One region of the Micromonospora salmantinae genome, then DNA from elsewhere that is predicted to be linked to it. Evidence: predicted binding sites of a transcription regulator. Region 1 holds the regulator's gene; each other region holds the start of a gene.
What was found. Region 1 encodes HrcA, which represses chaperone genes, less so after heat shock. Its sites were predicted from a motif close to GGTTNGCACNCTCNNNNNGAGNGTGCNAACC; they were not measured.
Positions count from the first base shown of each region.

Region 2: groL (chaperonin GroEL) is a predicted target of HrcA. The motif match lies at 2,046-2,076, and genes of this name have one in related genera.
Region 3: groES (co-chaperone GroES) is a predicted target of HrcA. The motif match lies at 8,124-8,154, and genes of this name have one in related genera.

Region 1 is NZ_JAKKFG010000027.1:11,331-21,644, forward strand. Features, by position in the region: gene PSH03_RS21080 (serine hydrolase domain-containing protein) at 1-1,273, opposite strand, end outside; gene PSH03_RS21085 (histidine triad nucleotide-binding protein) at 1,300-1,659, opposite strand; gene PSH03_RS21090 (SDR family NAD(P)-dependent oxidoreductase) at 1,758-2,519, shown strand; gene PSH03_RS21095 (hypothetical protein) at 2,562-3,233, opposite strand; gene PSH03_RS21100 (hypothetical protein) at 3,378-3,602, shown strand; gene PSH03_RS21105 (16S rRNA (uracil(1498)-N(3))-methyltransferase) at 3,669-4,403, opposite strand; gene dnaJ (molecular chaperone DnaJ) at 4,405-5,550, opposite strand; gene hrcA (heat-inducible transcriptional repressor HrcA) at 5,626-6,648, opposite strand; gene PSH03_RS21120 (DUF4870 domain-containing protein) at 6,875-7,501, shown strand; gene hemW (radical SAM family heme chaperone HemW) at 7,568-8,791, opposite strand; gene PSH03_RS21130 (enoyl-CoA hydratase-related protein) at 8,811-9,599, shown strand; gene PSH03_RS21135 (hypothetical protein) at 9,835-10,314, shown strand, end outside.
Region 2 is NZ_JAKKFG010000012.1:45,585-55,898, forward strand. Features, by position in the region: gene PSH03_RS10715 (GNAT family N-acetyltransferase) at 1-261, opposite strand, end outside; gene PSH03_RS10720 (cold-shock protein) at 589-792, shown strand; gene PSH03_RS10725 (DUF1373 domain-containing protein) at 886-1,998, shown strand; gene groL (chaperonin GroEL) at 2,271-3,893, shown strand; gene PSH03_RS10735 (hypothetical protein) at 3,950-4,198, opposite strand; gene PSH03_RS10740 (GNAT family N-acetyltransferase) at 4,278-5,213, opposite strand; gene PSH03_RS10745 (S8 family serine peptidase) at 5,283-7,883, opposite strand; gene PSH03_RS10750 (glycerol-3-phosphate dehydrogenase/oxidase) at 8,026-9,891, shown strand; gene PSH03_RS10755 (hypothetical protein) at 9,980-10,314, shown strand, end outside.
Region 3 is NZ_JAKKFG010000012.1:362,241-372,554, forward strand. Features, by position in the region: gene tsaD (tRNA (adenosine(37)-N6)-threonylcarbamoyltransferase complex transferase subunit TsaD) at 1-181, shown strand, start outside; gene PSH03_RS12275 (hypothetical protein) at 196-450, shown strand; gene PSH03_RS12280 (DUF4142 domain-containing protein) at 484-1,224, opposite strand; gene PSH03_RS12285 (DUF1707 SHOCT-like domain-containing protein) at 1,350-1,646, opposite strand; gene PSH03_RS12290 (ROK family protein) at 1,666-2,847, opposite strand; gene PSH03_RS12295 (sugar ABC transporter permease) at 2,870-4,132, opposite strand; gene PSH03_RS12300 (ATP-binding cassette domain-containing protein) at 4,129-4,947, opposite strand; gene PSH03_RS12305 (sugar ABC transporter substrate-binding protein) at 5,062-6,147, opposite strand; gene ybaK (Cys-tRNA(Pro) deacylase) at 6,327-6,806, opposite strand; gene PSH03_RS12315 (THUMP-like domain-containing protein) at 6,832-8,028, opposite strand; gene groES (co-chaperone GroES) at 8,294-8,602, shown strand; gene groL (chaperonin GroEL) at 8,673-10,313, shown strand.

The DNA of each region.
Region 1 (10,314 bases):
CGTCCCGGGTCAGCCGCAGCAGCTCACCGACCTCCCGACCGGAGACCACCCGGAACACGTCCGGCTGGTCCGCCAGCGGCGTGAAGATCGCCGGCGGACGTCCGGCCGGGTCACCGACCCCACGCGCTCGGAGGGTGCCGTCGTGCCAGGAGAAGACGTACTCGGAGCCTTCGCCCCACCAGCGACCGAGCACACCCCGCAGGGCCGCCGGCGCGGGTGCGCCGGGCCGCCAGGGCTCGATCTCGGCCGGGTCGTGCTCGACCGCGGCGGCGAGCAGCCGGTGCGACAGGTCGAACAGTTCGCTCGCCGTGCCGGACGAGCCGAGCACCGCGGCGCCCATCGCGCCGGGTGTGCCGTCACCGCCGCGGCGGCCGTACGCCCCGGCGAGGAACCCGGGCATCGCCCCGTCGTGCCCCACGTGCATCACCCGTTCCCCCTGCGGGATCAGGATCAGCCCGAGCCCGAAGCCCGCGCCCCAGAGCGTCTCGTCGGTGGTGGTCAGCGGCCAGCGCATCTCGTCCAGGGTGGCCGGGGCGAGGACCGCGCCGGCCGGGTCCAGCGCCACCGGGTCGGCCAGGAACGCCGCCCAGCGGGCCATGTCGGTAGCGGTGCTCCAGAGCTGGGCGGCCGGGCCGACCGCGCCGAAGTCGGTCGGCGGTTCCGGGTGCGCCTCGTCGGAGTACGCGTCGACCAGGAACCCGGTGGCCGCCGTCGGCCGTGGGGTCACAGTGGTGTCGGTCAGCCCCAACGGCGTCAGGATCCGCTCGGCGAGCGCCTGCGCCCAGCTGCCGCCCCGGAGCCGGGCGACGAGTTGGCCGAGCACGGCCACGCCCAGGTTGGAGTAGTGGAACCGCCGGCCGGCCGGCAGCACCCGCTCGGCCCGATCCAGCTCGGCGACCAGTTGGTGGTCGTCCGGCGCGCGCAGGCTGTCCCACACATCGCCGAACGGCTCGCGTTGCAGCCCACCGGTGTGCGACAGCAACCGGCGTACGGTCAGCTCGCCGTGCGCCGGGAGGTCCAGGTGCCGGCCCACCGGGTCGTCCAGGTCCAGCAACCCGTCGTCGCGGCACTGCAGGACCAGCACCGCGGTGAACGTCTTGGTGATCGAACCGATCCGGAACTGGGTGCCCGCGCCCAGGGGGCTGTCGGTGCCGGTCTCGCCGACGGTGCGGCTCCAGAGCGGTCGGTCTGCCCGGTGCAGCGCCGCCGACACCGCGGGCACCCGGGCGTCGGCCTGCACCCGCCGGACCAACCGGTCCAGGTGCTCGTTCACCCGAGAGCCAGGCGCCGCACCTGGGGTCACGCCAGGTCCCGGGCGAGCATCGGGCCGAGCGGCGCACCACCGAGCAGGTGCGCGTGCACGTGGAACACCTCCTGCCCGCCGTACGCGCCGGTGTTGAACATCAGCCGGAAGCCGTCGCCGAGCAGTCCCTCGTCCTCGGCCACGGCGGCGGACGTCGCCAGCACGTCGGCGGCCAGCGCCGGGTCGCCCTGGGCGAGCGTGGCGACGTCGGCGTAGTGCTCCTTCGGAATTACCAGGACGTGCACCGGCGCCTTCGGGTCGATGTCGCGGAAGGCGAGCGTGGTGTCGGTCTCCCGGACCACGGTGGCCGGGATCTCCCCGGCGACGATGCGGCAGAACAGGCAGTCGGATCCCATCGGGGCAGTGTAAGGACTAACGGGCCGGGGGTGCTCCGGTGCAGCATGCGCCGCCGGCCCGTTAGCAGGGGAGGCACGGCTGAGGCAGGATGGCCGGCATGACGGATCGGGCGGTACTCGTGACCGGGGCCTCGCGCGGGATCGGCCGCGCGGTGGCGAAGGCGTTCGCGGCCGGCGGCGACAGGGTGGCCATCCACCACCGCGACTCCGCCGACGCGGCCGAGGAACTGCGCGCGCAGCTGCCGGGCACCGGGCACGTGGTGGTCCGCGCCGACCTCACCGATCCGGACGCGGTCCGGGTCATGGTCGACCGGGCCGCCGAACTGCTCGGCGGGCTGGACGTGCTTGTCAACAACGCCGGGACGTACGGCGACCGCGACGACCCGCACCCTATCTTCGGCGCCTCGTACGAGGAGTGGCAGCAGCGCTGGCGGCAGGTGCTGGAGACCAACCTGACCGGCGCCGGCAACGCCACCTGGTGCGCCGCCCAGCACATGCGCGAACGCGGCGGGCGGATCGTCAACGTCTCGTCCCGTGGCGCGTTCCGCGGCGAGCCGGAGCAGCCGGCGTACGGCGCCAGCAAGGCGGGGCTGAACGCGCTGGGCCAGTCCCTCGCCGTGGCGCTCGCGCCGTACGGCATCACTGTCGCCACCGTCGCGCCGGGCTTCGTGGCGACCGACATGACCACCGAACACCTGCGCGGCGAGCGGGGCGCGGCCATCCGGGCACAGAGCCCGTTCGACCGGGTGGGCCAACCGGAGGAGATCGCCGCCGCCGTGCACTGGCTGGCCTCGCCGCAGGCCGAGTGGGCCTCCGGCACGATCGTCGACCTCAACGGGGCGTCCTACCTGCGCAGCTGACCCGACAACGCGAAGCGGGTGACAGTGACGTGGTAGGCGTGCCTACCTGTAGATGAGGATGGCCAGGAAGACCGCCACAGCAACAACTGCGGCGATCGAGGCTGCAAACCGGAACCTTGATTTGTTTCGACGGGCCATCGCCCGCAGCGTCATCTCCTTTTTGAGCCTCGCTCTCGCCGCTGCACGTTGCTGTTCACGACCAGTAATTTGGCTCCAGCGGTCATCGCTTTGCACCCGAGTCGGTGGCTCACGGTTGAGTTTGCTCCAGCGCAAACCAGAAGCGTCGGTGAAATAGACTCCGATGGCCAGATCGCCGGTCTTGGCGATCCCCGCGACGTCAACCCCTGGCACCGCCAGATAGGAGAAGCTCCCCGCGACCTCTTCCATCAGGACGTGGAGAGCGGACGGATAGTTGCCTATCAACCGCTCCCTCCAGAGGAGCATGACCCGAAGGTCATAGAACGGCACGCCACTGTAATTTGCAATCGTGAAGCTTCGCACCTCATCAAGACCCCGAGGCAGGTCGTTCAACACCGGAACGATCAGCCGCGCCTGAGCTGCCTCATTGTCGCGTTGTTCTTCTCGCCGCACCTGGATCTCATGGCGAAAGAGCAGCCAGGTGGCCATTGCGGCAAGACCCGACAGCAGCAGGCCGACGACACTTCCCCACGCCTGCATCCAGTCGGTGATCTTCGGAGCCTCGGCAGCGAGCACCGCGCCAGGGTACGCGCGACCATCCACAAGGGTTGATCGATTGTCAGCCATTGGACCGTCCGCGGCGGGCTCTCGTGCGACCGCCGGCGGATCACCCGGCCGGGGAGGTGGTTGGCGGTTCGCGGGAGGGTAAGTCCCACCGACATGGCCGACCTCGCGCTGCTGGACCTCACCGCCGACTACCGGGTGGCCGATGGCCACGACGACGATCCTGTCCTGCTCCGCCCCGACGGCACCCCCGTCGAGACCTGGCGCGAGGACTACCCGTACGACGAGCGACTGGACCGCGAAGAGTACGACCGCGACAAGCGGCTGCTCCAGGCGAGGTCGGCGCACCGGACCCGCAGATCATCGGGCCGGCCGGGCTGAACCTGGGGCCGGAGGAAGAGGTGGTGCCAGCGTTTCCCCGGCCCTGAAACCAGCCAAAGCCCGCTGTCACCAGCGGCCGAGGCGGGCGGCGAGCACGCTGAGGGCCGCCACCCCGGCGGTGGAGGTGCGCAGCACGGCCGGTCCGAGGCGTACGGGTCGCCCGCCGGCCTCGGCGAAGGCGGTCAGCTCGGCCGGGGCGATGCCCCCCTCCGGGCCGATCACCAGCACGATCTCTCCGGTGGAGGGCAACTCGGCGGTGGTGAGCCGGTCTTCGGCCTCCTCGTGCAGCACGAACGCGGCGGCGGCACCGGCGATCCGACGGGCCACAGTGGCAGTGGACTCGTCCGGCGCACCGGCCACCACCGGCAGCCACGGCCGGCGGGCCTGCTTGGCCGCCTCCCGGGCGGTGGCCACCCACTTCTCCCGGGCGCGTACGCCCCGGTCGCCGCGCCACTGGGTCACCGAACGCGAGGCCGCCCAGGGCACGATCTCGTCCACCCCGACCTCGGTCATCGCCTGCACGGCCAGTTCACCCCGGTCGCCCTTGGCGATGCCCTGCACTGTCACCAGACGGGGTACGGGCGCGTCCGCGTACCCCCGGGAGGTGATGGTGACCTCCAGGCTGCCCCGGCCGACGGCCGTGACCACGGCGGCGGAGGTGCCGCCCCGGCCGTCGGCGAGCAGCAGCTCCTCGCCGACGCGCAACCGCTGCACGGTGGCGGCGTGGTGCCCCTCCGGGCCGTCCAGGGTCAGCGCGTCGCCGGTGGGCAGCGCCTCCACCAGGAACAGCGGTGCGGACACCTCAGGCGTGCCCGTTGAACGCGTCGCGCATCCGGGAGAAGAAGCCGCCCTGCTTGGACAGCTCGGCGACCTCCTCACCACGGGTCTTGGCGAAGTCGCGCAGCATCTTCTCCTGGTCCGGGTCGAGCTTGGTCGGCGTCCGCACGTCCAGGTGCACGTAGAGGTCGCCTCGGCCGGTGCCGCGCAGGTGCGGCACGCCCCGGGCGCGCAGTCGCAGCGTGCTGGCCGGCTGGGTGCCGGCCTTGACGTCGACGGTCTCTTCGCTGTCCAGCGTCTTGATGGTCAGCCGGGTGCCCAGCGCCGCCGCCGTCATCGGCACTGTGACCCGGCAGTGCAGGTCGTCGCCCTTGCGGGAGTACACGTCGTGCGGCCGCTCGTGGATCTCCACGTAGAGGTCGCCGGCGGTGCCGCCGCCGGGGCCCACCTCGCCCTGCTGGGCCAGCCGGATCCGCATGCCGTCCTCGACGCCGGCCGGGATCTTGACGGTCAGCGAACGGCGGGTCCGCACCCGGCCGTCGCCGGCGCAGGTGGGGCAGGGGTGCGGGATGGTGGTGCCGTAGCCCTGGCACACGGTGCACGGCCGGGCGGAGACCACCTGGCCGAGGAAGGTGCGCTGCACCGACTGCACCTCGCCCCGACCGCCGCACGCCTCGCAGGTCGCCAGGTGCGTGCCGGCGGCCGTGCCAGCGCCGGAGCAGGTGGTGCAGAGCACTGCGGTGTCGACGGTGATCGGAGCCTCGACGCCGAAGGCCGTCTCGTGCAGGTCGAGTTCGAGCCGCAGGATCGCGTCGGCGCCCGGGCGGGTACGCGGCCGTGGGCCACGGGCGCCACCTCCGGCACCGCCGAAGAACGCGTCCATGATGTCCTGGAAACCGACGAACGGGCCGGCGCCTCCGGGGCCACCCGGGCCGCCGGCGCCGCCGCCACCCGGGGCGAGCGGGTCGCCACCCAGGTCGACGATCTGCCGCTTACGGTCGTCCGAGAGGACCTCGTACGCGGCGTTGATGTCCTTGAACTTCTCCTGAGCCTCCGGGTCCGGATTGACGTCCGGGTGGAACTGACGCGCCAGCTTGCGGTAGGCGCGCTTGATCTCGTCGTCGGAGGCTTCCCGGCTCACACCGAGAATGCCGTAGTAGTCCCTGGCCACTGCGTTCCGTGTCCTCATGTTCGTCTCGCGTTGCGCCGGTCGGCGGCCGCAGCCGGCCGCATCGGCCCTGACCAATCAGTTCTGGGCCAGCAACTCGCCCACGTAGCGTGCCACGGCGCGTACCGTGGCGATGTTGCCGGGGTAGTCCATCCGGGTGGGCCCCAGCACCCCCAGGCCGCCCACGATGGTGGTGCCCGGGCCGTACCCGGTGCTGACCACCGAGGCGGCGCGCAGGTTGTCGAACTCGTTCTCGTCGCCGATCAGCACCCGGGTCGTGCTCGGCTCGGTCTCACCGATGAGCTTGAGCAGCACGACCTCCTCCTCCAGAGCCTCGAGGATCGGCCGCAGGGAGCCCTGGAAGTCGAGCAGGCCACCCCGGGTGAGGTTCGCGGTGCCGGCGAGCGCGATCCGCTCCTCGTGCCGCTCGACGAGCGTCTCCAGCAGGACGGTGGCGAGCGTGGTCATTGTCGGACGCAGGCCGGTCGGCGCTTCCTCGACCAGCGCCTGCACCAGCGGTGGCGTCTCGGACAGCCGGGCGTTGGCGAGCTTCTCGTTGATCAGGCGGCGCAGGTCGGTGACGTCGGCGGCGGGCACCGGCCCGGGCAGCTCCACGAGTCGCTGCTCCACCCGCCCGGTGTCGGCGATCATGACGAGCATCAGCCGGGTGGTGGAGATCGGCACCAGCTCCAGGTGACGCACCGAGGAGCGGGCCAGGCTCGGGTACTGCACGACGGCAACCTGCCGGGTCAGCTGGGCGAGCAACCGCACCGTGCGGTGCACCACGTCGTCGAGGTCGACAGCGCCGACCAGGAATCGCTCGATGGCCCGGCGCTCGGCCGGGCTGAGCGGCTTGACCCGGGACAACCGGTCGACGAAGAGGCGGTAGCCGCGGTCGGTGGGCACCCGGCCGGCACTGGTGTGCGGCTGCCGGATGTAGCCCTCCTCCTCCAGCACGGCCATGTCGTTGCGGACCGTGGCCGGGGAGACCCCGAGCTGGTGCCGCTCGACCAGCGCCTTGCTGCCGACCGGCTCCTGGGTGGAGACGTAGTCTTCGACGATGGCGCGGAGCACTGCGAGTTTCCGGTCGTCGAGACCCATCCTCCGCACCTCCTGTCGCACGTCGGCCGCCGGCGCTCTGGGCCGGCCGAGCCGTCCTGGCACTCGACTGTAACGAGTGCCAGTCTACGTCGGCGGGCCCCCCGACGCGATGATCAACGGCCACCCGTCGGTGCGGCCCACGCCACCGGCGTTGGGCCGATCGGCCCGCACTGCCGGGCGGTGTCGCTCTGGTGCGGCGTTGCCACTGGCACCTACCGTGACATCCATGACTGAACCTCCTCGCCCTCCCGGGTCGGGCGACCCCGGCAACTACCCGCCGGAGCCCACCTCCCCAGGCCCGTCCCCGTCGGCCGAGCCACCCACCGCACCACTGTCCGGGGCGCCCGGCCCGGCCGGCTATCCTCCGGCCGGTGGCTATCCGCCGCCCACCGGTGACCAACCGCCGTCAGGCGGCTACCCTCCGGCAGGCGGCTACCCCCCGCCCGGGGGCTACCCACCGCCCGGCGGCTATCCGGCCGGTGGGGCCTACGGCGGCCCCGGCGGTGGCTACGCCAACAACGAGGACAAGACCTGGGCGTTGGTCGCGCACTTCGGCGGCGCTCTCGGCGCGCTGGTCAGCCTCGGTCCGCTGGGCTTCGTCGCCCCGCTGATCGCCTACCTGGCCCGCGGCCAGCAGTCGCCGACCGTCCGGGCGCACGCCCTCGCCGCCCTGAACTTCCAGATCCTCTGGTCGATCATCGCGTTCGTGCTGCTCTTCGTGAGCTGGTGCCTGCTCTTCCTGCCCAGCATCGCCGTCGTGGTGATCCAGATCCTGTTCGGGATCATCGCCGGCATCAAGGCCAACGAGGGCACCCCGTACCGCTACCCGATGACTGCCAACTTCATCAAGTGAACCGGTCCGGCCGCTCCCCCGGCCGGACCGGTTCGCCGCTGTCCCGGTCCGGGGGCGGTGGGCCACTCAGGGCAGCAGGTCGCGGACGACCGCGTCGGCGAGCAGCCGCCCGCGCAGTGTGAGCACCGCCCGGCCGGCGGCGTACTCGTCGGCGGCCAGTAGACCGCCGGCCAGCGCCCGCTCGGCACCGGCCCGGCCGGTGGCGTCGAGCACCGCCAGCGGGAGGCCGCTGGCCAGCCGCAGCCGGAGCATCACGTCCTCCATGTGCGCCTCGTCGACGGTGAGCACCTCCCGGGCCAGGCCGGGAGACGCGCCGGCGGCCAACCGCTGGGCGTACGCCGAGGGGTGCTTCACGTTCCACCAGCGCACCCCGCCGACGTGGCTGTGCGCCCCCGGTCCCAGCCCCCACCAGTCCGCGCCGGTCCAGTAGAGCAGGTTGTGCCGGCAGCGGGCCTCCTCGGTGCGGGCCCAGTTGGAGACCTCGTACCAGGAGAGCCCGGCCGCGTCGAGCGCGGCCTCCGCGGCCAGGTAGCGGTCCGCGGCCACGTCGTCACTGGGGTACGCCAGCTCGCCGCGTCGCATCCGGGCGGCGAGCCGGGTGCCGTCCTCGACGATCAGGGCGTACGCGCTGACGTGGTCCACCCCCGCGGCGACGACCTGCTCCAGCGAGGCGGCGAAGTCCTCGGCCCGTTCCCCCGGGGTGCCGTAGATCAGGTCCAGGTTGACGTGCTCGAACCCGGCGTCGCGCGCCTCCAGGGCGGCGGCGGTCGCCCGGCCGGCGCTGTGTTTGCGGTCCAGGATCGCCAGCACCCCCGGGGAGGCGGACTGCATGCCCAGCGAGATCCGGGTGTAGCCGGCGGCCCGCAGCAGCTTCAACGACTCCGGGGTGACCGACTCGGGGTTGGCCTCGGTGGTCACCTCGGCGTCGGCGGCCAGCCCCCAGGTGCGGTCGATGCCGTCGAGGATGCGGGCCAGGTCGTCGGCGGGGAGCAGGGTGGGCGTGCCGCCACCGACGAAGACGGTGTCGACCCGGGGCGGCGGGGCGTCGCCGAGCACCCGGGCGGCGAGCCTCAGCTCGGCCAGCACCGTGTCCGCGTACCCCTCGCGGCTGGCACCGCCGCCCAGTTCGGCGGCGGTGTAGGTGTTGAAGTCGCAGTATCCGCAGCGGCTGGCGCAGAACGGCACGTGCACGTACACGCCGAAGCCGCGCGCGCCGACCGCCGCGGTGGCGGTGGCGGGCAACGATCCGTCGACGGGGACGGTCTCACCATCTGGAAGGACGCCGGGCATGGCCACTAGTGTGCCCGGCATGACCTCTCCCGACGTCCTCGTGCGGGTCGCCACGGCCCGTGGGGTGACCACCCTCACCCTGGACAGCCCACACAACCGCAACGCGCTCTCCACCGGACTGATGACCCAACTGCTGGCCGGGCTGGCGGACGCGGTCGCCGACGAGGCGGTCCGCGTGATCGTGCTCGACCACACCGGCCCGGTGTTCTGCTCCGGCGCGGACCTGAAGGAGACCGCCGCGGCGTACGCCAGCGGGACTGTGCCGGCCGGAATGCTGGGTGACGTGCTCGCGGCGCTGTGGGAGTGCCCGAAGCCGGTGCTGGCTCGGGTCGGCGGGCCGGCGCGGGCCGGTGGGCTGGGCCTGATCGCCGCCGCCGACCTGGCGGTCTGCGCCGACGAGGCGACGTTCGCGTTCACCGAGGTACGCATCGGGGTGATCCCGGCGGTCATCTCGGCGACAGTGCTGCCCCGGCTGCACCCCCGCGCCGCCGCCGAGCTGTACCTGACCGGGGACACCTTCGACGGTCGCCGGGCCGCCGAGATCGGCCTGGTGACGGCCTCGGTCCCGGCGGACGGGTTGGACGACGCGGTACGCGGCTACTGCGACTCGCTGGTGCGCGGCGCGCCCGGGGCGCTGGCCGGCGCCAAGGAGCTGCTGCGCCGACCGGGTACCGCCGAGCTGCGCGCCGACCTGGCCCGACTCTCCGCCGTCTCGACCGGCTACTTCCTCTCCGACGAGGGGCGCGAGGGGGTCACCGCGTTCCGCGAGAAGCGACCGGCGCGCTGGGTGCCCGCTCTCGACGACTGATGATCGGGGTGCCACCGTCGTTCGGCGGCGCCCCCGTCACGACAGCCCGCACCGGGAAGGGCGACAGAACGACGTGGCAGGTGAGATCGCCACCGGAGCGGGAACGTCGCCAACCGGTACGCGACAGCGGAGCCGACCCCGAACCGGTCGGAGTCGGCCAGGTTGGGCCCGAACCACACGGACGACCCGGGAAGGGCCTGCGGGGACGTACGCTTGGCGAACTGTCGATCTGGGGGTGTGGGTGCGAACTCGGGCAACCGTGGCGGGTGGAGTGGTGCTCATCCTCGTCGCCGTGATCGCGATCTGGCTCGTCGTACGGCAGGTCGGCGACAACCTCACGTTGCCGCTGGTGACGCGGAAGTGCACAGTGCAGGCCGACGGACGGGTCGCCCTGGACGCCGACCAGATGGCCAACGCGGCGACCATCGCCGCGATCGGCGCGAAGCGTGGAATGCCCGAGCGGGCCGTCGTGGTCGCGCTCGCCACCGCGTACCAGGAGTCCGGGCTGCGCAACCTCGCCAACGGCGACCGCGACTCGATCGGCCTGTTCCAGCAGCGGCCAAGCCAGGGCTGGGGCACTCCGGCGCAGATCCGCGACCCGCGTTACGCGGCCAACCGGTTCTACGCGGCCCTCAAGAAGGTGCGCGGCTGGGAGGAGATGCGGGTCACCGACGCCGCCCAGCGGGTGCAGCGCTCGGCGTTCCCCGAGGCGTAC
Region 2 (10,314 bases), on a different contig from region 1:
CGTACCACCGGCGTGCCCGACCAACCGGCCGCCCGGATCGGCGACGAACTGCGCGTTACCGACACCGACCGAGGTGTACGCGACCCGGGCGGCGAACTCGTTGTGCGGTCGGGCCGCAGCGTCCGCCAGGGTCTCCAGGAAGGCCAACGGCGCGTCGGCCAGCATCTCCAGGCGCAGCGCCCGCATCCGGGCGGCGTCCTCCGGCCGGACCCGGCGGATCTCCGCGAGCCGCAGGGCCGGCGAGCCCATGTCGGTGGTCATGTCCGCATGCCTACCACAGGGCGGGGATGGCGTTTCGCGAGCTGGGCCCGATCGCCGTCATCTCGGGGCCCGCCCTGCGGCCCTCCCCTCCATTCGCAAATGACGCTGGCGAATCCGGTGGCTCGGGAACCCGGCCGATCAGCGCGGTCGGGACGCCCCGATGTCTGTCGGATTTGTGGCCGTGCGCCTCCGTCACTCCTCGTGTAGCGTGCGATTTCGGTCACCTGCTTCAATGGCGGTCATCGATCGCTGAGTCGGTGGTCCGGGGCGTCCGGCCGTGCCGTGCGCCGAGTCAGGCAACGCCGCGCAGAGTGAGGGAAGTGCACCGTGGCACAGGGCTCCGTGAAGTGGTTCAACGCCGAAAAGGGCTACGGCTTCATCGCCGTCGACGGCGGTCAGGACGTGTTCGTCCACTTCTCCGCGATCGAGATGGACGGTTACAAGGCGCTGGACGACGGTCAGCGGGTCGAGTTCGAGATCACCCAGGGCCAGAAGGGCCCACAGGCGGAGCACGTACGCGTCATCGGCTGAACTCCTGGCCGATCGGCCCCGTGAGTCGGGGCTGCGGCAGGGGCGCACAGCCGGGAAGATCGTGAACCGTTCCAGCCGATTTGAGGAGCGTTCATGACCGACCAGCCACCCCCGCCCACTCCGTCCTCCGGGTCGGGGGAGCCGGACCCGTCCGATCCGTCCTCGCCCGCCGGCGGCCCCGGCCCGGCCGGTCCGCCGCCCGGCTGGGATCCCGCGCAGGGTTCCTGGGGTGCGGCCCCGCCACAGCAGGGCTGGGCGTTCCCGCCCACCGGGGGCTACCCGCCCGGGTCGGGTCCCTACGGCGGGCAGCCGTGGTACCCGGGGCCGCCGGTCGGCTGGTACCCGCCGGGTCACGGGTTCGACCCGAACGACGCCCTGGTCACGCCGCCCGGCGCCGGTATCGGCGGCTGGTTCAACCGGTGCGGGGGAGCGCTGCGCCGGGGCTGGCGGCAGTTGGTGCCGATCATGCTGCTCACCCAGGTGCTGCCGGCGGCGGTGCTCTCGGTGGTCTCCCTCGGGCTGGACCCGTCGGCGAAGTGGGCCGCCCAGGCCGAATCGACGTCGACCCCCGCGCTGCCGGACAATTTCGCCGCCGAACTGCTGAGCCTCCTGGTCCTGCTGGTCGGCGGCAGCGTGGTGGTCGGGTTGGTGCAGGCCGTCGGCTGGGCCGCCGGCACCTGGGTGATCACCAAGCAGGCGGCCGGTCAGCCGGCCAGCCTGGAGGCCGCGCTGCGCTACGGCCTGCGTCGGGCACTCGGGCTGTGGGGCTGGACCCTGTTGGTCAGTCTGCTCATCGGCGTCGGTGTCTGTTTTTGCGTGCTGCCGGGCATCTACCTGGCCTTCGCGCTGAGCATGGCCGGTCCGGTCTATCTCTTCGAACGGCACAACCCGATCGGTCGATCGTTCCGGATGTTCCACGACCGGCTCGGCCTGCTGCTCGGACGGGTGGCCCTGGTGGCCGCGGCGGTGATCGTCGGCACCCTGATCCCCGGTGCCCTGGAAGGAATCGGCACCTCCCCGCTCGGAACGGACCCGTTCTCCTCGGCCGGCACCGCCGCCGGGGCGGTGGTGGTGATCGGGATCACCGCCGTGCTGGCCCTGCCGGCTCACCTCGCGCAGATGATCGGTCTGCTGGTGACGTACGCCGAGCAGCGTGCCCATGAGGCGCCGGTGAACAGCGCTGGACTGGCTGCGGAACTCGGCTGAGCGGCGGCATCGTGCTTGCACTCGGCAGGTGAGAGTGCTAAACAAGTCATTGGCACTCGCATACCGTGAGTGCCAATGGTCGGGACGGTGGGGCCAGGTTGCACCGGCGTGGAGACGCCGGGGCGGCACATGGCCGGTCGTCGCGGGCTATCCGGCCCGGCCGAAGGACGTCGTCGTCGCCAGGTGGCGACGTCCCAAGGTGCGTACACCAGGCGGCCCATCCGGGGCACACATCTCGGGTGGCCCGTGAGTGTCCAGGAGGACAACGCCGTATGGCCAAGATGATCGCGTTCGACGAAGAGGCGCGCCGCGGCCTCGAGCGGGGCATGAACCAGCTCGCCGACGCCGTAAAGGTGACCCTCGGCCCCAAGGGCCGCAACGTCGTGCTCGAGAAGAAGTGGGGTGCCCCCACCATCACCAACGATGGTGTGAGCATCGCCAAGGAGATCGAGCTCGAGGACCCGTACGAGAAGATCGGCGCTGAGCTGGTCAAGGAGGTCGCCAAGAAGACCGACGACGTTGCCGGTGACGGCACGACGACGGCGACCGTCCTGGCCCAGGCCCTGGTTCGCGAGGGCCTGCGCAACGTGGCCGCTGGCGCCAACCCGATGGCCCTGAAGCGGGGCATCGAGGCCGCGGTCCTGAGCGTCTCGGAGGAGCTGTCCAAGCTCGCCAAGGACGTCGAGACCAAGGAGCAGATCGCCTCCACCGCCTCCATCTCCGCTGGCGACAGCACCGTCGGCGAGATCATCGCCGAGGCGATGGACAAGGTCGGCAAGGAAGGCGTCATCACCGTCGAGGAGAGCAACACCTTCGGGCTGGAGCTGGAGCTCACCGAGGGTATGCGCTTCGACAAGGGCTACATCTCGGCCTACTTCATGACCGACCCGGAGCGTATGGAGGCCGTCTTCGACGACCCGTACATCCTGATCGCCAACAGCAAGATCTCGTCGGTGAAGGACCTGCTCCCGATCCTGGAGAAGGTCATGCAGTCGGGCAAGCCGCTGCTGATCATCGCCGAGGACCTGGAGGGCGAGGCCCTCGCCACCCTGGTGGTCAACAAGGTCCGTGGCACCTTCAAGTCGGTCGCCGTCAAGGCGCCGGGCTTCGGTGACCGCCGCAAGGCCATGCTGACCGACATCGCCATCCTCGCCGGTGGTCAGGTCATCAGCGAGGAGGTCGGCCTCAAGCTCGACGCCGCCAGCCTCGACATGCTGGGCCGCGCCCGCAAGGTCGTGGTGACCAAGGACGAGACCACCATCGTCGACGGTGCCGGTGACGCCGAGCAGATCCAGGGCCGGGTCAACCAGATCCGGGCCGAGATCGACAAGAGCGACTCCGACTACGACCGGGAGAAGCTGCAGGAGCGGCTGGCCAAGCTGGCCGGCGGCGTTGCGGTGATCAAGGTCGGCGCGGCCACCGAGGTCGAGCTCAAGGAGCGCAAGCACCGTATCGAGGACGCCGTTCGCAACGCGAAGGCCGCCGTCGAGGAGGGCATCGTCCCGGGTGGTGGCGTCGCGCTGGTACAGGCCGGCAAGACCGCCTTCGACAAGCTCGACCTGGTCGGCGACGAGGCGACCGGCGCGAACATCGTCAAGGTCGCGCTGGACGCCCCGCTGCGGCAGATCGCCGTCAACGCCGGCCTTGAGGGCGGCGTCGTGGTGGAGAAGGTCCGTAACCTCGAAGCGGGTCACGGTCTGAACGCCGCCAACGGCGAGTACGTCGACCTGCTGGCCGCGGGCATCATCGACCCGGCCAAGGTGACGCGCTCGGCGCTGCAGAACGCCGCTTCCATCGCGGCGCTCTTCCTCACCACTGAGGCCGTTGTCGCGGACAAGCCGGAGAAGAACCCGGCTGCCCCGGCTGGCCCGGGTGGCGGGGACATGGACTTCTGAGTCCAGTTTCGACACCGAACGGGGCGGGCCGCTGACGCGGTCCGCCCCGTTCGTCGTCAGGTCGGTAGTGGGCGCTGGTTGCGCCGCTTCTGCGCCCGGTTGTACGGCGGAGGCAGTTTGATCGGCGCGTCCACCATCTCCTGCGGTTCCTCGGCCACCGACGGCTCGCCGTCGGTGGTCATCTCGGCCAGTTGCTCGGCGTCGCCGTAGTCGAGCCTGTCGAACGGCAGTTGGCCGGGGAGTTCACCGACCGGTTTCCAGGTGATCGGCGGGCCGTCCTCGGTCTGGTTGTCATCCGTGGTCATGGCTGCCTCCTCTACCGAAACGGTAGGGGGCGTCGATGGGCCGATGCGGGCGAATGGATCCATGTCCTGTTTGCCCTGTTTATCCCCTGGACAGGGTTCGCCGGTACAGGAAGAAGACCCGTTCGATCCACGCCCCCGCGCTGCCCGAATAGAACGGCACCGGTCCCACCCAGCCGATCTGTGCCCGGTCCAGCCCCGCCGCCCGCTGGTCGCGCAGGCAGCGTCGCAACAGCACCCCACCGATGCCCGAGCCCTCTGCGGCCGGCGCGGTGCCCATCGGCCCGAACCAACTCGGCCGCGACGACCCGTACGCGGCGAAGCCGAGCACCTCGCCGTCCCGCTCCGCCAGGTGGCAACCGGCGTCGGCGCGTCCCACCGACCCGGCCAGCTCGCCGTCCCACGTTCCGCCGAAGGTGGACCGGGCGAACGCGATCAGCGCCGGCAGGTCCGCCGGCTCCGCCCGGCGTACCGTGACGCCCTGATCGGCCAGTCGCCGCTCCGCCGCCTCGGTGGAGCGCAGTGCCGGCGACCCGTCGTACGACAGGTCCGCTGTCATGTTCCAGGCGGTCCGGTCCTGCTGGTAGCCGAGCGCGAGGGCGGCGCAGACCGCCGGCGTGTAGCGGACGTCGATTCCCGGCCACGCGTAGTACGGCGGGTTTCCGGCCAGCAGCACCTCGGTCGCCCCGCGCTCGGCGAGCACCCGTTCGGCCCGCTGGAGCAGCGCCCGGCCGACGCCCCGACGCCGCTGATCCGCAAGGACCGCGACCAGGTCCACGTGCCCGATCCCCGGCTCGGTCGACGACACCGAACAGATCAGCACCCCCACCAGGTCCGCACCTCGGTACGCGCCCAGCCCGACCACCGGCCGGTCGGCGGTGGCCCGGGTCCAGAGCACGTCCACGATGGCAGCCGCCTCGGCGGCGTCCTCGGGCAGGTCGAGAGCCTGCTGGCAGAGCTGTACGACGCTGGTGACCAGGTCGGCGGTCAGCTCGGTGACGGTGATCTCGGCGTCCATGGTCGCCGACCCTAGATCACCGGCTGTCGGGCCGCACCCTCGGCTCAGCACCTCAGGAAGGAAACCTGCCTATTGCTGGGCGGCGCGAACGGCGGCGTAGGCGTCGACCTGGCCGGCGCCGGTGACGTTCGACGGGGCACCGCAGGCGTCGGAGGGGCTGTCGGAGCGATAGGTGGGCGTCGCCGCCGTGGCGGTGTCCCGAAGGATCTGCCGGGTCCGGGTCACGTCACCGACCAGCGCCGGGTTCGCCGACCACATCAGCGCGACCACCCCGGCCACCTGTGGGGTTGCCATCGACGTGCCGTCCAGGGCGGCGTACGTGCCGCCCGGCATGGCCGACACCACCTTCACCCCCGGTGCCAGCACGTCCGGTTTACCCGAGCCGCCCGGCGCCGGCCCGCGCGAGGAGAACTCGGCGACCCGCCGCTGGGCGTCCACCGCGCCCACTGTCAGCACGTCCGGGTACGGGGCGGGCGGATCGTCGATCGACGCGCACCAGGGGCCGGTGTTGCCGGCCGCGGCGACCACGAAGATCCCGGCGGCGTCGAGGGCGGCGGTGGCCGGCCGCAGAACGCGCTGGTCGCAACCCTCGATGGGCGGGCAGCCCCACGAGTTGGTCAGCACCTGCGGGGCGCGCTCCGGACGGCCGTCGGTGAACGGGTCGCCGCCGGCCGGGAAGGGCGCCAACATGAACTGGAGACAGTCCAGGTAGTGCGCGGGGCTGCCCAGGTTGCGGTCCAGATTGACGCAGCCCACCCACTGCGCGTCCGGCGCCACCCCGATGCCGTCCCGCCCGACCGCGCTGCCCACCGTGTGGGTGCCGTGCCCGCCCTGGTCGGTCGGGCTCCGGGTGTCGTCCCACGGGTCGTACCAGGAGTCGTCCCCACCACGGAACCCGGCTCGTAGCGCCGGATGGGCGCCGTCCACCCCCGAGTCGGAGCTGCCGACCACGATGCCCGTGCCGGTGACCCGGAGTTGGGACCACACCCGGTCGGCGCCGATCTGGCGGATGTTCCACTCCGGGCCGGTGGGCTTGGGCAGGGTGCCCCGGTTCTGCCCGGCCGGTGCCGGCAGCGGTCGCAAGCGCTGGCTGACCAGCACCCGCGCCACCTCCGGTCGGCGGGCGAGCCAGGCCCGCACCGCCGGGCCGCCGTCCACCTCGACCGCGTTGACCAGGTAGTACGACACCGGGTCGAGGCGCAGCCGGTTCAACCCCCGCAGCAGGTCGCCCTGGCTCTGCTCGGCGGTCGTCACCAGCCGCCGGTAGACCTCGGCCGCGCGAGCGTCCCGCCCGGCCCGACCCGGCGCGGCGGCCGGAAGATCGCTCAGGTCGGCCTGCGTACGCAGCACCACGAACAGCCGCTCGCCGTGCAGGCCCGGCTGGCCGGGGCCGAGGTCGACCGCCCCGACCGCCACCAGCAGCACCACGGCCGCCACCGCGGCGACCCGCCTGCTCGGGGGGCGTGCCGTCGGCCGGGCGAGCAGCACCGCGTACCCGATGGCGACCAGTACCGCGACGGCGAGCCCGACGCCGGCGGCGGCCGCCACCCAGAACGGGATGTCCCGGGTGCCGACCAGCAGCAGGCTGATCTCTTCCGGGTCGGTGAAGGCCAGCGGGCCGAGCGCGGCCAGGCCCACGAGCCAGCCGGTCGCCGCTCGGCCGGCGCGGGTGGCGGCGGCCGGATCGGAGGTGGCCGGGTCGGAGCCGGCCGGGTCGGCAGCGGGCCGCCAGGTCGCGGCCCAGAGCGCGGCCAGCGCGAAACCCACCGGCGGCACTGTCAGCAGCGCGGGCAACTGCGCGCCGGACTGGCCGGTCCCGGCCGCGAGCAGCAGCAGCGTCACCCCGGCGACCAGGCCGCCGACCAGCACCAGCCGAGCCGGCCGAGGCGGTCGCCCGACCGCGAACTGGGCCCAGAAGGGGGTGTCCAGCAGAGTCGCGGCCAGCACCCCGAGCGCGGCGGCCGCCAGCACCGCGAGCGCGGTCTCCAGGAGGCCGCCGAGCGCGCCCAGCCAGGCCCACGGCAGCAGCAGCGCCAACCCGGCGGCGACCGCGAGCAGCGGCACCGGGCCGGGTCGGCGAACGCGCCGTCCGACCGGCTCCGCGCTCCCGGTGGCCTCGGGCCGCGCGGCGTCGCCGTTCCCGGTGGCCTCGGGCGGGGTGGCGTCGCCGTCTGCGCTGGCCTCGGGCGGGGTGGCGTCGCCGTTTCCGGTGGGTGCCGGGCCGCCGACCGAGCCAACCAGCCCGGGGTACGCCCACCGGCGCGCCGACCAGCGCACGGCGAGGGCACCGAGCAACGCGGCGCCGGCCAGCGCGGCGAGGTACGCCTCGTGGTGCACCGGCGGCACGGCCCGCAGCAGTGTGAGCACGCCGAGGGCGAGTGCCCCGATCAACCAGGCCCGCCCGGTGGCCCGGACCGCGCCCGACCGGGGCAGGAGGGCCAGCAGCAGGGCGGGCGTGCCGGCCAGTACGACGGTGGCCAGGCCGAGCACCGGCCAGAGCCAGCCGAGCCGGTCCCGCCCGAAGCCCAGCAGCACCTGATCGGTGAGCCAACCACCGGTCTGGGTGCCCACTGTGACCGCAACCGTCCAGCAGCCGGCCAGCACGGCCGCGACCACCGGCCACGGGGAACCACGGTCGCTGAGGCCGGGGTGCACAGGTTGACCTTGCATCCGAGAACCTTACGACTACGACGAAGGGTTTCGACCCGACCGTCGGGTTCCGGGGAAGATCTCCTATCGGTCGGCCTGGATCGGGTAGCGAGACGTGTCGTGCGCTTCGGAGCAGGTGGGCGCGGTGCGGGGCGGGCGGCGAATGTCGACACGGTGGCTCGACGGTTACGGTGGACAGGTGCGCGACCCCAATGTCTCCCGATCCGTCGCCGGTCAGCTCTCACCGGTCCGCCGTGCGTCCGACCTGCGCCGACTGCGTGCCGAGCGCTTCGACGTGCTGGTCATCGGGGGCGGGGTGACCGGAGCCGGTGCCGCCCTGGACGCGGCGTCCCGTGGCCTGAAGGTGGCGCTGGTCGAGGCGCGTGATCTTGCCTCCGGGACCTCCAGCCGGTCCAGCAAACTCATCCACGGTGGCCTGCGCTACCTGGAGCAGTTGGAGTTCCACCTGGTCCACGAGGCGCTCACCGAGCGCGGCCTGTTGGCCACCCGGCTCGCGCCGCACCTGGTACGCCCGGTGCCGATCATGGTGCCGCTGCCGGCCGGGCGGGGCCTACGGGACCTGCCGGCCCGGGTCTTCCGCCGCTCGTACTACGGCGCCGGGGTGGCCGCGTACGACGCCTTCGCCGGAATCTTCGGCGGTGGCCGGGGCATGCCCCTGCACCGTCACCTGACCCGGGAGGGTGCCCGGCGGATCTTCCCGAGTCTGCGGGCCGACGCGCTGGCCGGGGCGATCCGCTACTACGACGGGCAGGTCGACGACGCCCGGCTGGTGGTCACCCTGGCCCGCACCGCGGCCAGCCTCGGCGCCACTGTGGTGAGCAGTGCCCGCGCCGTCGGGTTGATCCGGCAGGCGCGCGAGGTGACCGGCGTCCGCGTCCGGGACCTGGAGGCGCCGTCGGGCTCGCCGGACGCGGAGTTCGAGGTGCAGGCTCGCACCGTCATCGCCGCCACCGGCGTGTGGAGCGACGACATGTCCCGGATGCTCAACGACGTGGGCCTGCGGCCCGGCGTCCGGGTGCGCGCCTCCAAGGGGGTGCACCTGGTGGTGCCCCGCTCGGCGATCACCGGCGAGACGGGGCTCATCCTGCGTACGGCGAGTTCGGTGCTCTTCGTCATCCCGTGGGGCGGGCACTGGATCATCGGCACCACTGACACCGACTGGCGGCTGGACCGTTCCCACCCGGCCGCCTCGGCCCGCGACATCGACTACCTCCTCCAGCAGGTCAACACAGTGCTGGACCGGCCGCTGACCACCGCCGACATCGAGGGGGTGTACGCCGGGCTGCGTCCGCTGCTGGCCGGCGAGGCCGACTCGACCTCGAAGCTCTCCCGCGAGCACGCGGTCTTCGAGCCGATGCTCGGGCTGTTGCTGGTGGCCGGCGGGAAGTACACGACGTACCGGGTGATGGCGTCCGACGTGGTCGACCGGGCCGCTCGCCGACTCGGTGGCGCTCGCTCGTCGCGTACCGCCGACCTGCCGCTGCTCGGCGCCGACGGGTACCCGGCGATGTGGCGGGACCGGGCCGACCTGGCACGCCGGCACGGTGTGCCGGTGGGCGTGGTGGAGCACCTGCTGGAGCGGTACGGCACCCTCACCCTGGACCTGCTGGCGCTGGTCGACGCCGATCCTCTGCTGGCGTCCCCGCTGGCTGGTGCTCCGGAGTATCTGGCGGCGGAGGTCGCCTACGCGGCGCGGGCCGAGGGCGCGCTGCACCTGGAGGACGTGCTGACCCGGCGGACCCGGATCTCGTTCGAGACCAGCCACCGGGGGTTGGAGTCGGCGGAGCACACCGCCGAGTTGATGGGCGCGGTGCTCGGTTGGGACGCGGCGACCCGGGCGCGCGAGGTCGAGCACTACCGGGCCCGGGTGGAGGCGGAGCGGCAGTCCCAGTTGATGCCGGACGACGCGGCGGCGGACGCGGCCCGCCTCGGTGCTCCGGACGTCCGGGGTTACGCGGCCGACCGGGGCGACGACGATCAGGCGGAGCTGCGCCCGTCCGCTCGATGACGAATTGCGACGTTACCGATGGGTAACCATCGATACCGGCCCGGATGGTGGTTTCGAACGCTACCTACGGTGGGGTAGGTTTCCGCGCGTGCTACCCCGCGCGCACCCTCGTCTGCTCGTACCCCTGCTCGCCGTCGCGCTCGTCGGCGCCCTGACCGGGTGCTCCCTCTTCGACGGAGACAAGCCGAGCACCCCGGTGGCGCAACCGACCGCCGGCACTGCGGGTGGCGGCTCGCAGCTGGAGATCCCCACCACTGTCGCCGCCGGTCAGGTCAGCCTGCTCCAGCGGCTCGGCGAGGACGGGCCGATGCGCACCCTGAGCGTCGAGCGGAACGGCGCGTGGCAGTGCGTCGACTGCGCCGGCGACGGCGTGACCTCCCGGGGCACCCTCGCACCGGAGCTGACCGAACGGCTCCAGGTGCT
Region 3 (10,314 bases), on a different contig from region 1:
GGCCGAGCAGCGAGCCGAGAAGTACGGCATCCGGGTCCGGGTACCCCGGCCGAAGCTGTGCACCGACAACGGCGCGATGGTGGCCGCGCTCGGTTCGCACCTGGTCGCCGCCGGGGTCGCTCCGAGCCGACTGGACCTGCCAGCCGACTCGGCACTTCCGTTGACAACGGTCAGCGTGTGACGGGAGCGGCGGACATGATCGTGCGGATGTGGGAGGCACGCGCCGAGGCGTACGGAGTCGCCGACCTGATCACCTGGGTGTGCGACACCGCCCTGCCCGAGTTGGAGCACGACCCGCTTCATGTCTCCAGCGAGGTCTTCTCCTCCACCGACCACCGCGTGGTGGTGATCTCCAAGTGGCGCAGCAACCCCCGCCCGCTGCCGGACCCGCCAGCCCTGCTGGTGGCCCGCGCCCCGCACTCCTGGGACTTCACCCAGGTAGACCGCTGACGCGAGCCACCATCCAGGCCGCTGCCTGATCGGTCAGCTGCGGCGCAACATCCGGTAGGTGGCGATTCCACCCGTGCCCAGCGCGGCGAGGAAGACCAGCCAGACGACCGTGCTGCTGACTCCGACCTGCGGGCCGGAGTTGGCGGAGGCAGCGGCCAGGAGCCCGTCCTCACCCGGGGCGGGCAGCGCGGCCGGCGGCAGCTCCGGCCAACGGACCAGGCCGGTGCTCTCCAGCATCTGCATGTGGTGCTGGACGAACGCGTTGGCGTCCTCGCAGAGCTTGCGGACGGTGGCGTCCCGGGTGCTGGCGCGGACCGCGCCGATCACCGGGAAGATTTTGCCGTGGGCGACCCGGAGCCGGGTGACGAAGATCTGGTCGAACCGAGCGCCGGACGCCTTCTGCATCTCGGCAAGCCAGCCCTTCTGCTCTGCGGTCGGCTCGCTGGGGATCGTCGCGCCCAACTTGTTGGCCGCGTCGACCACGAGCTGGTCGAGCTTCTGGTGCTCGCTGGCGATGCCGGCGCCGATCTCCCGGACCTTCGCCGACTGTCCCTTCTCGGCGGCCATCTGGCCGGCTGGCATCTCCCACAGCCCGGCCAGCCGCACTCCGTTGAGCAGTGTCATGTCGGCGGCGTTGAGCTGCTGGCCACCGGCGGGCGCGGCGACGGCCACGCCGGGCAGGACACCGACCCCCGCGATGATCGCGATGAGCAGCATCGCCGCTCGGTGGGTCCGGGTGCCCAGTCGGCGGTGGGCGGATCTGCGCGGTGCCATGTCTGTGGTGCCTCCTCGGTCCGGACCGGAACGCGTCTGGACCGGGCAGCCGTATCCTGCCGGTTGCCCGTCCGCCCACTGGTACGGACTGATCGCGCGATCAGTTCATCGCGGAGCGACAGGGATCAGCGGGTGACGGCGAGCAGGCCGCCGAGCAGCAGCAGGGTGAGCGCCGCGGCGGCGAAGACCATCAGCAACTCCTGACGCCCGCGCCCGACCGGGCCGGCGTCGACGACCGAGGTGGGCAGGGCCGGTAGATCGCGGGTCAGCGCGGCCAGGTCACCGAGGGTGCGCGCCGTCCACACCGCACCGGCCCGATCGGCGAACTCGTCGAGCGTCAGCCGGCCCGCCGCGGTGTGCTGGTGCAGCGCGGCGACCACCCGGTTGCGGTCGTCGTCGGAGGCGCGCAGCTCGACATCCACGCCGGACAGCGTACGCGGATCAGCCCACGTCGAGGGGGTCGGCGAGGAGCCGTTCGAAGGCCAGCTCGGCGGCACCGATCAGGGGCGCGTCAGTACCCAGTTTCGGCGTGCGCAGCCGGACGTGCTCCAGGCAGGCGCCGAGCGCGTTGGAGTTGAGCCGGCTGCGGATCTGGGCCGCCGCCGCGAGGTAGAGGTCACGCATTGTCCCGCCGAAGATGACCATCTCGGGGTTGAAGACGTTCACCAGGTTGGCCACCCCGAAGCCGAGCCAGTCGCCGGCCTGGCGGACCGCCGTCTGGGCCCTGGCGTCCCCGCGGTCGGCCGCGTCGAAGACCTCCAGCAGCGCGTCACGGCCCCGGGCGTCGGAGCGTCCGGCGGCGCGCAGGAGGCCGTGCTCGCCGATCTCGGTCTCCCAACAGCCCCGGGAGCCGCACTCACAGGGCTTGCCGTCGCGGACCACCTTCATGTGGCCGACCTCGCCGCCGTAGCCACCGTGCCCGGTCAGCCGGCGCCCACCGGCGATGATGCCGGCACCCACGCCCACGTCGCCGTACAGGTAGAGGACGTTGTCGCAGCCTGCCGCCACACCTCGTGCGTGCTCGGCGAACGCGGCGACGTCGGCCACGTTGCCCACTGTGACCGGTACGTCGATGCCCAACTCGTCGGCGAGGGCCGCGCCGATCGGCTCGTCCACCCAACCGGTGGTGGGGCCGAGCCGGACCAGGCCGTCGTCCCGGCGGACCATGCCGCAGACCGCGACGCCGGCACCGACGCAGATCGCGTCCGCCGGCACCAGTTGCTGCATCTCCTTGACCGCGCCGGCCAGCAGTGGCGCGGCCTCCGCGGCCAGCAGCCCGCGCGGCCGGTCCAGATCCCGGCGGTCCAGGACCGCGCCACCCAGCCCGATCCGGGCGGCGCGCAGCCGGTCCACCTCCACCGAGTACGCGTACGCGTAGACCCGGGCCGACTCGGGCCGGACGACCAGTGACGGTCGTCCGGCTCGGCCGGTTTCCTTCGGTGCCCCTTCGCTGACCAACCCCACCGCGGACAGGTCGGCGGTGAGCGCGCCGATGGTGCTGCGGTTGAGGCCCAGCGTGGTGGTCAGTTCGGCACGGGTGGTCGCCCCGTGGACGTGCACGTGTCGCAGCAGGGCCCCGAGGTTCTGCCGTCGGACGTCATCCTGGCTCGGTCCTGGGCGCATGCTGGTGCTACCTCCCGCGCGGTCAGCGGGTGCCGGTGGCTGCCGCGCGGCGGCGGGAGAGCGCGTCGACGCTGGCGGCGAGCAGCAGCACGACGCCGGTGACCACGTACTTGACTCCCGAGGTGTACCCCATCAGGCCCATTCCGTTTTCGATGACCGCGACCACCGCGCCGCCGAGTACGGCGTCGAGGACGCGGCCCTTGCCACCGAAGAGGCTGGTGCCGCCGATCACCGCCGCGCCGACCGCGTAGAGCAGTACGTTACTGCCCCCGGTGTTCGGGTCGACCGAGTTGGCCCGGCTGGCCGCCACGATGCCACCGATGGCGGCCATCGAGGAGCAGATCACGAAGACGGAGATTCGGATCCGGTCGACTCCGATGCCGGCCCGGCGGGCCGCTTCGCGGTTGCCGCCCACGGCGTAGATGTGCCGGCCGTAGCTGGTGCGTTGGAGCACGAAGGTCCAGATGATCAGCAGCACCGCGATGATCGGCACCACGATCGGCACACCCTTGAGCGAGACGATGAGGACGTTGCGGCTGCGCTCGAGGTTGAGCACGTACACAGCGGTGCCGAGGATGACGGCGAGCCCGCCGATCCGCAGCGCCACCACCGCGAGCGGGTCGGTGATCAGGCCGCGGGCCACCCGGGTGCGGTGGCGCAGCAGTTGCACCGCCGCGTAGCCGATGACCGCGAGGGCGGTCAGCGCCCAGCCCAAGGTGGGGCCGAGGTTGCGGTTGGCGATGGCGACCAGCACGTCGTCGCGGACGGCGATGTTGGTGCCATCCTTGACGAGCAGCAGCACGACGCCCTGGAAGGCGAGGAAGCCGGCGAGGGTGACCACGAAGGACGGAATGCCGATCTTCGCGACGAGCATGCCGAGCGTGCTGCCGATGACCACACCGGTGGCGACAGCGGCGAGCACGGCGACCCACCAGGGGTAGCCGAGCACTGTGACCACATTGGCCAGCACCGCCGCGCAGACGCCGCTGGCGAAGCCGGCGGAGAGGTCGATCTCGCCGAGCAGCAGCACGAAGACCAGGCCCATCGCGATCAGCGTGACCGCCGCGCCCTGGGTGAAGAGGTTGGCGAAGTTGCCGGCCGACAGGAACGACGACGGCCGCATGATCGCGAAGACGGTGCAGAGCACGATCAGGCCGAGTACGGCTGGCAGCGCGCCGACGTCGCCACCGCGTACCCGACTGAGGTAGTTGCGGAAGTGGCCTCCGATGGTCGGCGGCGGTGTGACGGCGGCGGGTCCGTCCTTCCGCACGGCGGTGGTGGTCATCGGGCGCCTCCTGAGATCGAGTCGGCCGGCTGCGGGCCGTCGCCGTTGCTGCCCGGGTCGGTGGCGAGGCCGAGCCCGCCCGAGCGCCCGGCGGTGATCAGCTCGACCACCTGGGCGTGGGTGATGTCGGTGGTCTTCACCTGGGCGACCATCTGGCCGAGGTACAGCGCGGCGATCCGGTCGGAGACGGCGAAGACGTCGTTCATGTTGTGCGAGATGAGCACCACGGCCAGGCCGTTGTCGGCGAGGCGGCGGACCAGTTCGAGCACCTGGGCGGTCTGTGCCACGCCGAGCGCCGCGGTCGGCTCGTCCAGGATGACGAGCTTGCTGTTCCACAGCACCGCCTTGGCGATGGCCACGGTCTGGCGTTGACCGCCGGAAAGGCTGGACACGTGCTGGCGGAGTGAGGTGACGGTGCGGATGGAGAGCCCCGCCAGGGTTTCGGCGGCGAGCTGTTCCATTGTCGGCTCGTCGAGGACGATGCCGCTGCGCTTCTCCCGGCCGAGGAACATGTTCTGCACGATGTCCAGGTTGTCGCAGAGCGCGAGGTCCTGGTAGACGACCTCGATGCCGAGCGTGGCGGCGTCGCGGGGGCTGCCGATGTGCACCGGTTCACCGTTGAACAGGAACTCTCCGGCGTCGGTGGGGTGGATGCCGCTGATGCACTTCACCAGGGTCGACTTGCCGGCGCCGTTGTCGCCGACCAGTGCGGTCACTTCGCCCGGGTGGACGGTCAGGGCGACGTCGCGGAGCACCTGGACGGGACCGAAGCTCTTGTCGATCCCGCGGAGTTCCAGCAGGGGGGTCGCGGACACGGGGGTCTCCTTCTTAAGGGAGGGTCGGGGCCCGTCCGGCGGGCGCCGCCCGGCACGGGAGGGTGCTCCCGTGCCGGGCGGCGATGGTCGTTCCGGCGGGTACTGCGGCGTCGGTCAGCTGATGCCGGCTTCGGCGCAGAACTTGGCGTACGCCGCGGTGCAGACTTCTTCCTTGGTCACGTAGCCGTCGGCGATGACGTCCTTGACGCTCTCCTTGTAGATGGCCTTCGGGGTGAGCAGCACCGAGGGGACGTCCCGGTCGCCGTCCTTGACCGTCTGGCCGGTGTCCTTCGTCTCGCCCTTGGCGAGGGCGATGGCCAGGTCGGAGGCGGCCTTGGCCTCTTCCCGGACCGCCTTGTAGACGGTCATGCACTGGTCACCGGCGAGGATGTTCTGCAGGCCCTCGGTGCTGGCGTCCTGCCCGGTCACCGGCACCTTGCCGTTGAGCTTGTTCTTCTTGAGGATCGAGATGGCCGCGTTGCCGAGACCGTCGTTGGCGGCCAGCACGCCGTCGATCTTGCCGTTGGCCTTGGTGAGCTGTTGCTCGAAGATCGTCGCGGCCTGCGCGTTGTCCCACGCCGGCACCGCGTCCTCAGGGCCCTTGACGTACTCCTTGGCGTCGAACTTCGGCTTGAGCACCGAGTCGTAGCCGGCCTTGAAGAGGGTGGCGTTGTTGTCGGTGGGGGAGCCGTTCAGGTACGCCACGACGGGGTTCTTGGCGCCCTTCTCGGTCAGGCACTTCGACAGACCCTCGCCCTGGAGCTTGCCGACGGTCTCGTTGTCGAAGCTGACGTAGTACTGGGCGGAGCCGCCGAGGGTGAGCCGGTCGTAGTCGATGGTGGCCACACCCTGCGACTTGGCCTTGTCGAGCACGGCCTTGCCGGTGCCGGAGTCCAGGTTGACGATCATCAGGGCGGTCACGCCGCCGGTGATCATCTGGTCGGCGATGGTCTGGAAGGCGGTCTTGTCGTTCTGGGCGTTCTGGATGTCGTACTGGACACCGGCGGCCTTGAACGCCTCCTCCAGGAACCGACGGTCCGCCGTTTCCCAGCGGGCCGAGGACTTGCTGTCCGGGAGGATCACGCCGATCTTGGGGGTCTTGGCGGAGGCGGCCTTGTCGCCGGAGTCGTCGCTACAGGCGGTCAAGCCGCCGGTCGTGAGCAGGCCCACGGCGGCGATGGTGAGGATCCCCTTACGCATGTGCAGGGTCCTTTCGGAGGTGGGGGAGGTGTTGTTTTGTTGTGTCCGGCAACGTATTTCGCGTCACACCGGCTCCACAAGACCGCGCAGGTGCATAGTTTGTTGGGAGCGATAACAATTCAGCAACGCGACTGTTACTCCCCGGGTATCCCACGGGGGAGTCGACGTAACGACTGTCGTCAGTGGGTCTGCAACGGCGCGGTGCTGGCGTCGGTCAGCGCCACCAGATCCGCCGCGGCCAGTTCGAGTTGCAGACCACGCCGACCAGCCGAGACGTAGATCGTCGGGAGATCCAGCGCGGATTCGTCCAGCACCGTGGGCAACCGTCGACGCTGCCCGAGCGGGCTGATTCCACCGCGCACGTAACCGGTGGCCCGCTCGGCGACCGCCCGGTCGGCCAACCCCGCCCGCTTGCCGCCGACCGCCGCCGCGAGCGCCTTGAGATCCAGCTCGCCGGTGACCGGAACGACCGCCACTGTGAGCGCGCCGTCGACAGCGGTCACCAGAGACTTGAACACGCGCTCCGGCGCCACGCCGAGCGCCACCGCCACCAACGCGCCGTAGTTCGGGGCGTCCGGCGCCACCCGGTACGGATGGGTGCGATGCGGGATGCCGCGCTTGACCAACAGTGCCGTTGCCGGCGTGCCCTGTCCCGCCACAGCGACGAGGCTAGTCGAGACGGCGCTAGCCCACCGGCCGACCGATCAGCACCGTCGGTGCGCCGTCGACCCGGGTGAGCACCAGACTCGCCGCCGCGTCACCGGCCAGCCGCAGGTCCCGCCGGAGCTGCTCCGGGGTGAGCGCCGAACCCCGCTTGAGGATCTCCACCCGGCCCACCCGGCGCTCGCGCAGCAGCGCCCGCAGGCGCTTGAGCGAGAACGGCAGCACGTCGGTGATCTCCAGGCAGCGCGCGTACGGGGTGCGGATCGGCTGGTCGGCGTAGAGGTAGGCGATGCTCGGATCACCCAGGTTGGCGTCCAGTTCGGTGGCCAACTCGGCCACGAGGTGCGCGCGCACCACCGCCGGGTCCGGGTCGTACAGGTAGCGGCGCGGCGGCCCGACCGGCGCCTCGGCGGCACCCGAGCCGGTGAGCTGGTGGCGGTGAGCCTCGGCGCCCCGCTGACGATAGAGGGTGGCGCGGCGGGGCACCTCCGCCAGCTCGCCGCACCAGAGCGCGGCCTCGACCAGGTCGCCGTCCACGCCGACCCACTCGGCCTCCGCGCCGGCCGGAATGAGCGCGTGGTCCAGGCCCGGCGCGACCTTCACCACGGTTCGCGGCACCCGCTCGGCCAGCCCGGTGACGAAGTCCCACGGTGGCGAGTAGGCGCGCGGGTCGAAGATCCGCCGCCCGGTGCCGGTGGTGCGGCGGGCCGGGTCGCAGAAGACCCCGTCGACCCGTGACACGTCGAACCCGGTCGCGTCGCCGCACTCGACGGTGAACAGCTCGGCCAGGCCGGCCGCGTCGGCGTTGGCGGCGGCCATCGCCGCGGTCACCGGGTCGGCCTCCACCCCGTACACCCGGATGCCGGCACGGGCGGCGGCCAGCGCGTCGGCCCCGAGCCCGCAGCCCAGGTCGGCCAGGGTGCGCACGCCGGCCGCGTACAACCGGGCGGCCCGACGGTCGGCGACCACCCGGCGGGTGGCCTGCTCCAGGCCGGGGCGGGTGAGGAACATCCCAGCGGCGGCCGGGCCGAACTTGCCCACCGCCCGATGACGCAGCTCGGCCTGGGTCAGTGCCGCCGCGGCCAACGTCGGCGGCACCCCGGTCGCCCGCAGCGCCGACGCCGCGACCAGTGGATCACCGCCGGCCAGGTCGGCCGCCGCAGTGAGCGCGGCCGACCCCTCAGGGGTACGCAGCGCCGCCAGTTGATCGAGATCCACCCGGTCATTGTCCCGGCCGACCCGGAAATCCTGGCTGGCGGGGCGCGACGCGCTGGCACTCTCCTTGACGGAGTGCTAGCCACGGAATAACCTGCGATTAGCACTCTCACCCTGAGGGTGCCAGCTTCCGGGTCTCGCGACCCGGGTGCGCACGCCAGGCGGACCGGCACCCGCGACGACGGCACCGCCCGGTGGCATGAGGCAGATTGACGCTGGTCAGCCCCGCTGGCCAGCAACGAAACCAGTACCCCAGGAGGGTATGCCCGTGACTACCGCGACCAAGGTTGCGATCAAGCCGCTCGAGGACCGCATCGTGGTCCAGGCGAACGAGGCTGAGACCACCACGGCGTCGGGCATCGTGATCCCCGACACCGCCAAGGAGAAGCCGCAGGAGGGCACTGTCCTCGCTGTGGGCCCGGGGCGCGTCGACGACAACGGCAACCGGGTTCCGGTTGACGTGCAGGTCGGCGACACCGTCCTCTACTCGAAGTACGGCGGCACCGAGGTCAAGTACGCCGGCGAGGAGTACCTGGTGCTCTCCGCCCGCGACGTCCTCGCGGTCATCGAGAAGTAAGCAACCGATCAGTGCCACTGCCCCGGTCCGGCTCGCCGGGCCGGGGCAATGGCGCTTCGAAGGGACATTAATGGCGAAGATCCTGAGCTTCTCGGACGACGCCCGGCACCTGCTGGAGCACGGTGTCAACGCCCTCGCGGACGCGGTCAAGGTCACCCTCGGCCCGCGCGGGCGCAACGTCGTCCTGGACAAGAAATTCGGTGCGCCGACGATCACCAACGATGGTGTGACCATCGCCAAGGAGATCGAGCTCACCAACCCGTACGAGAACCTTGGCGCGCAGCTGGTCAAGGAGGTGGCGACCAAGACCAACGACGTCGCCGGCGACGGGACCACCACCGCGACAGTGCTGGCCCAGGCGATGGTTCGCGAGGGTCTGCGCAACGTGACCGCCGGGACCAACCCGGCCGGCCTCAAGCGGGGCATCGACGCGGCGGCCATGAAGGTCTCCGAGGCGCTGCTCGGCCGTGCCGCCGAGGTCACCAGCAAGGAGTCGATCGCGAACGTGGCGACGATCTCCGCGCAGGACTCCACGATCGGCGACCTGATCGCCGAGGCGATGGAGCGCGTCGGCCGCGACGGAGTCATCACCGTCGAGGAAGGCTCGATGCTCACCACCGAGCTGGACGTGACCGAGGGTCTCCAGTTCGACAAGGGCTTCATCTCGCCGAACTTCGTCACCGACCTGGAGGGTCAGGAGTCCGTCCTTGAGGACGCGTACATCCTGGTCACCACCCAGAAGATCTCGGCGATCGAGGAGCTGCTGCCGCTGCTGGAGAAGGTCCTGCAGAACAGCAAGCCCCTGCTGATCATCGCCGAGGACGTGGACGGCCAGGCGCTCTCCACCCTGGTGGTCAACTCGCTGCGCAAGACCCTCAAGGTCTGCGCGGTCAAGGCCCCGGGCTTCGGTGACCGGCGCAAGGCAATGCTCCAGGACATCGCGATCTCCACGGGTGCCGAGCTGGTCGCCCCGGAGCTGGGCTACAAGCTCGACCAGGTCGGCCTGGAGGTGCTCGGCACCGCCCGGCGCGTCGTGGTCGACAAGGAGAACACCACGATCGTCGACGGCGGTGGCCAGAAGGCCGACGTCGCCGACCGGGTGTCTCAGATCCGCAAGGAGATCGAGGCCTCCGACTCCGACTGGGACCGGGAGAAGCTGGCCGAGCGGCTGGCGAAGCTCTCCGGTGGCATCGCCGTCATCAAGGCTGGCGCGGCGACCGAGGTCGAGATGAAGGAGCGCAAGCACCGCATCGAGGACGCCATCGCGGCGACCAAGGCTGCGGTCGAGGAGGGCACCGTGCCCGGCGGCGGCGCCGCCCTGGTGCAGATCCTCTCGGTGCTCGACGACGACCTGGGCTTCACCGGTGACGAGAAGGTCGGCGTCTCGGTCGTGCGCAAGGCGCTCGTCGAGCCACTGCGCTGGATCGCCCAGAACGCCGGTCACGACGGCTACGTCGTGACGCAGAAGGTCGCCGACCTCAAGTGGGGCAACGGCCTCGACGCAGCCAAGGGCGAGTACGTCGACCTGGTCAAGGCCGGCATCATCGACCCGGTGAAGGTGACCCGCAACGCGGTCACCAACGCCGCCTCGATCGCCGGTCTGCTGCTCACCACGGAGAGCCTCGTGGTGGAGAAGCCGGAGCAGGCCGAGCCGGCCGCCGGCGGCGGGCACGGCCACGGTCACGGCCACCAGCACGGCCCGGGCTTCTGAT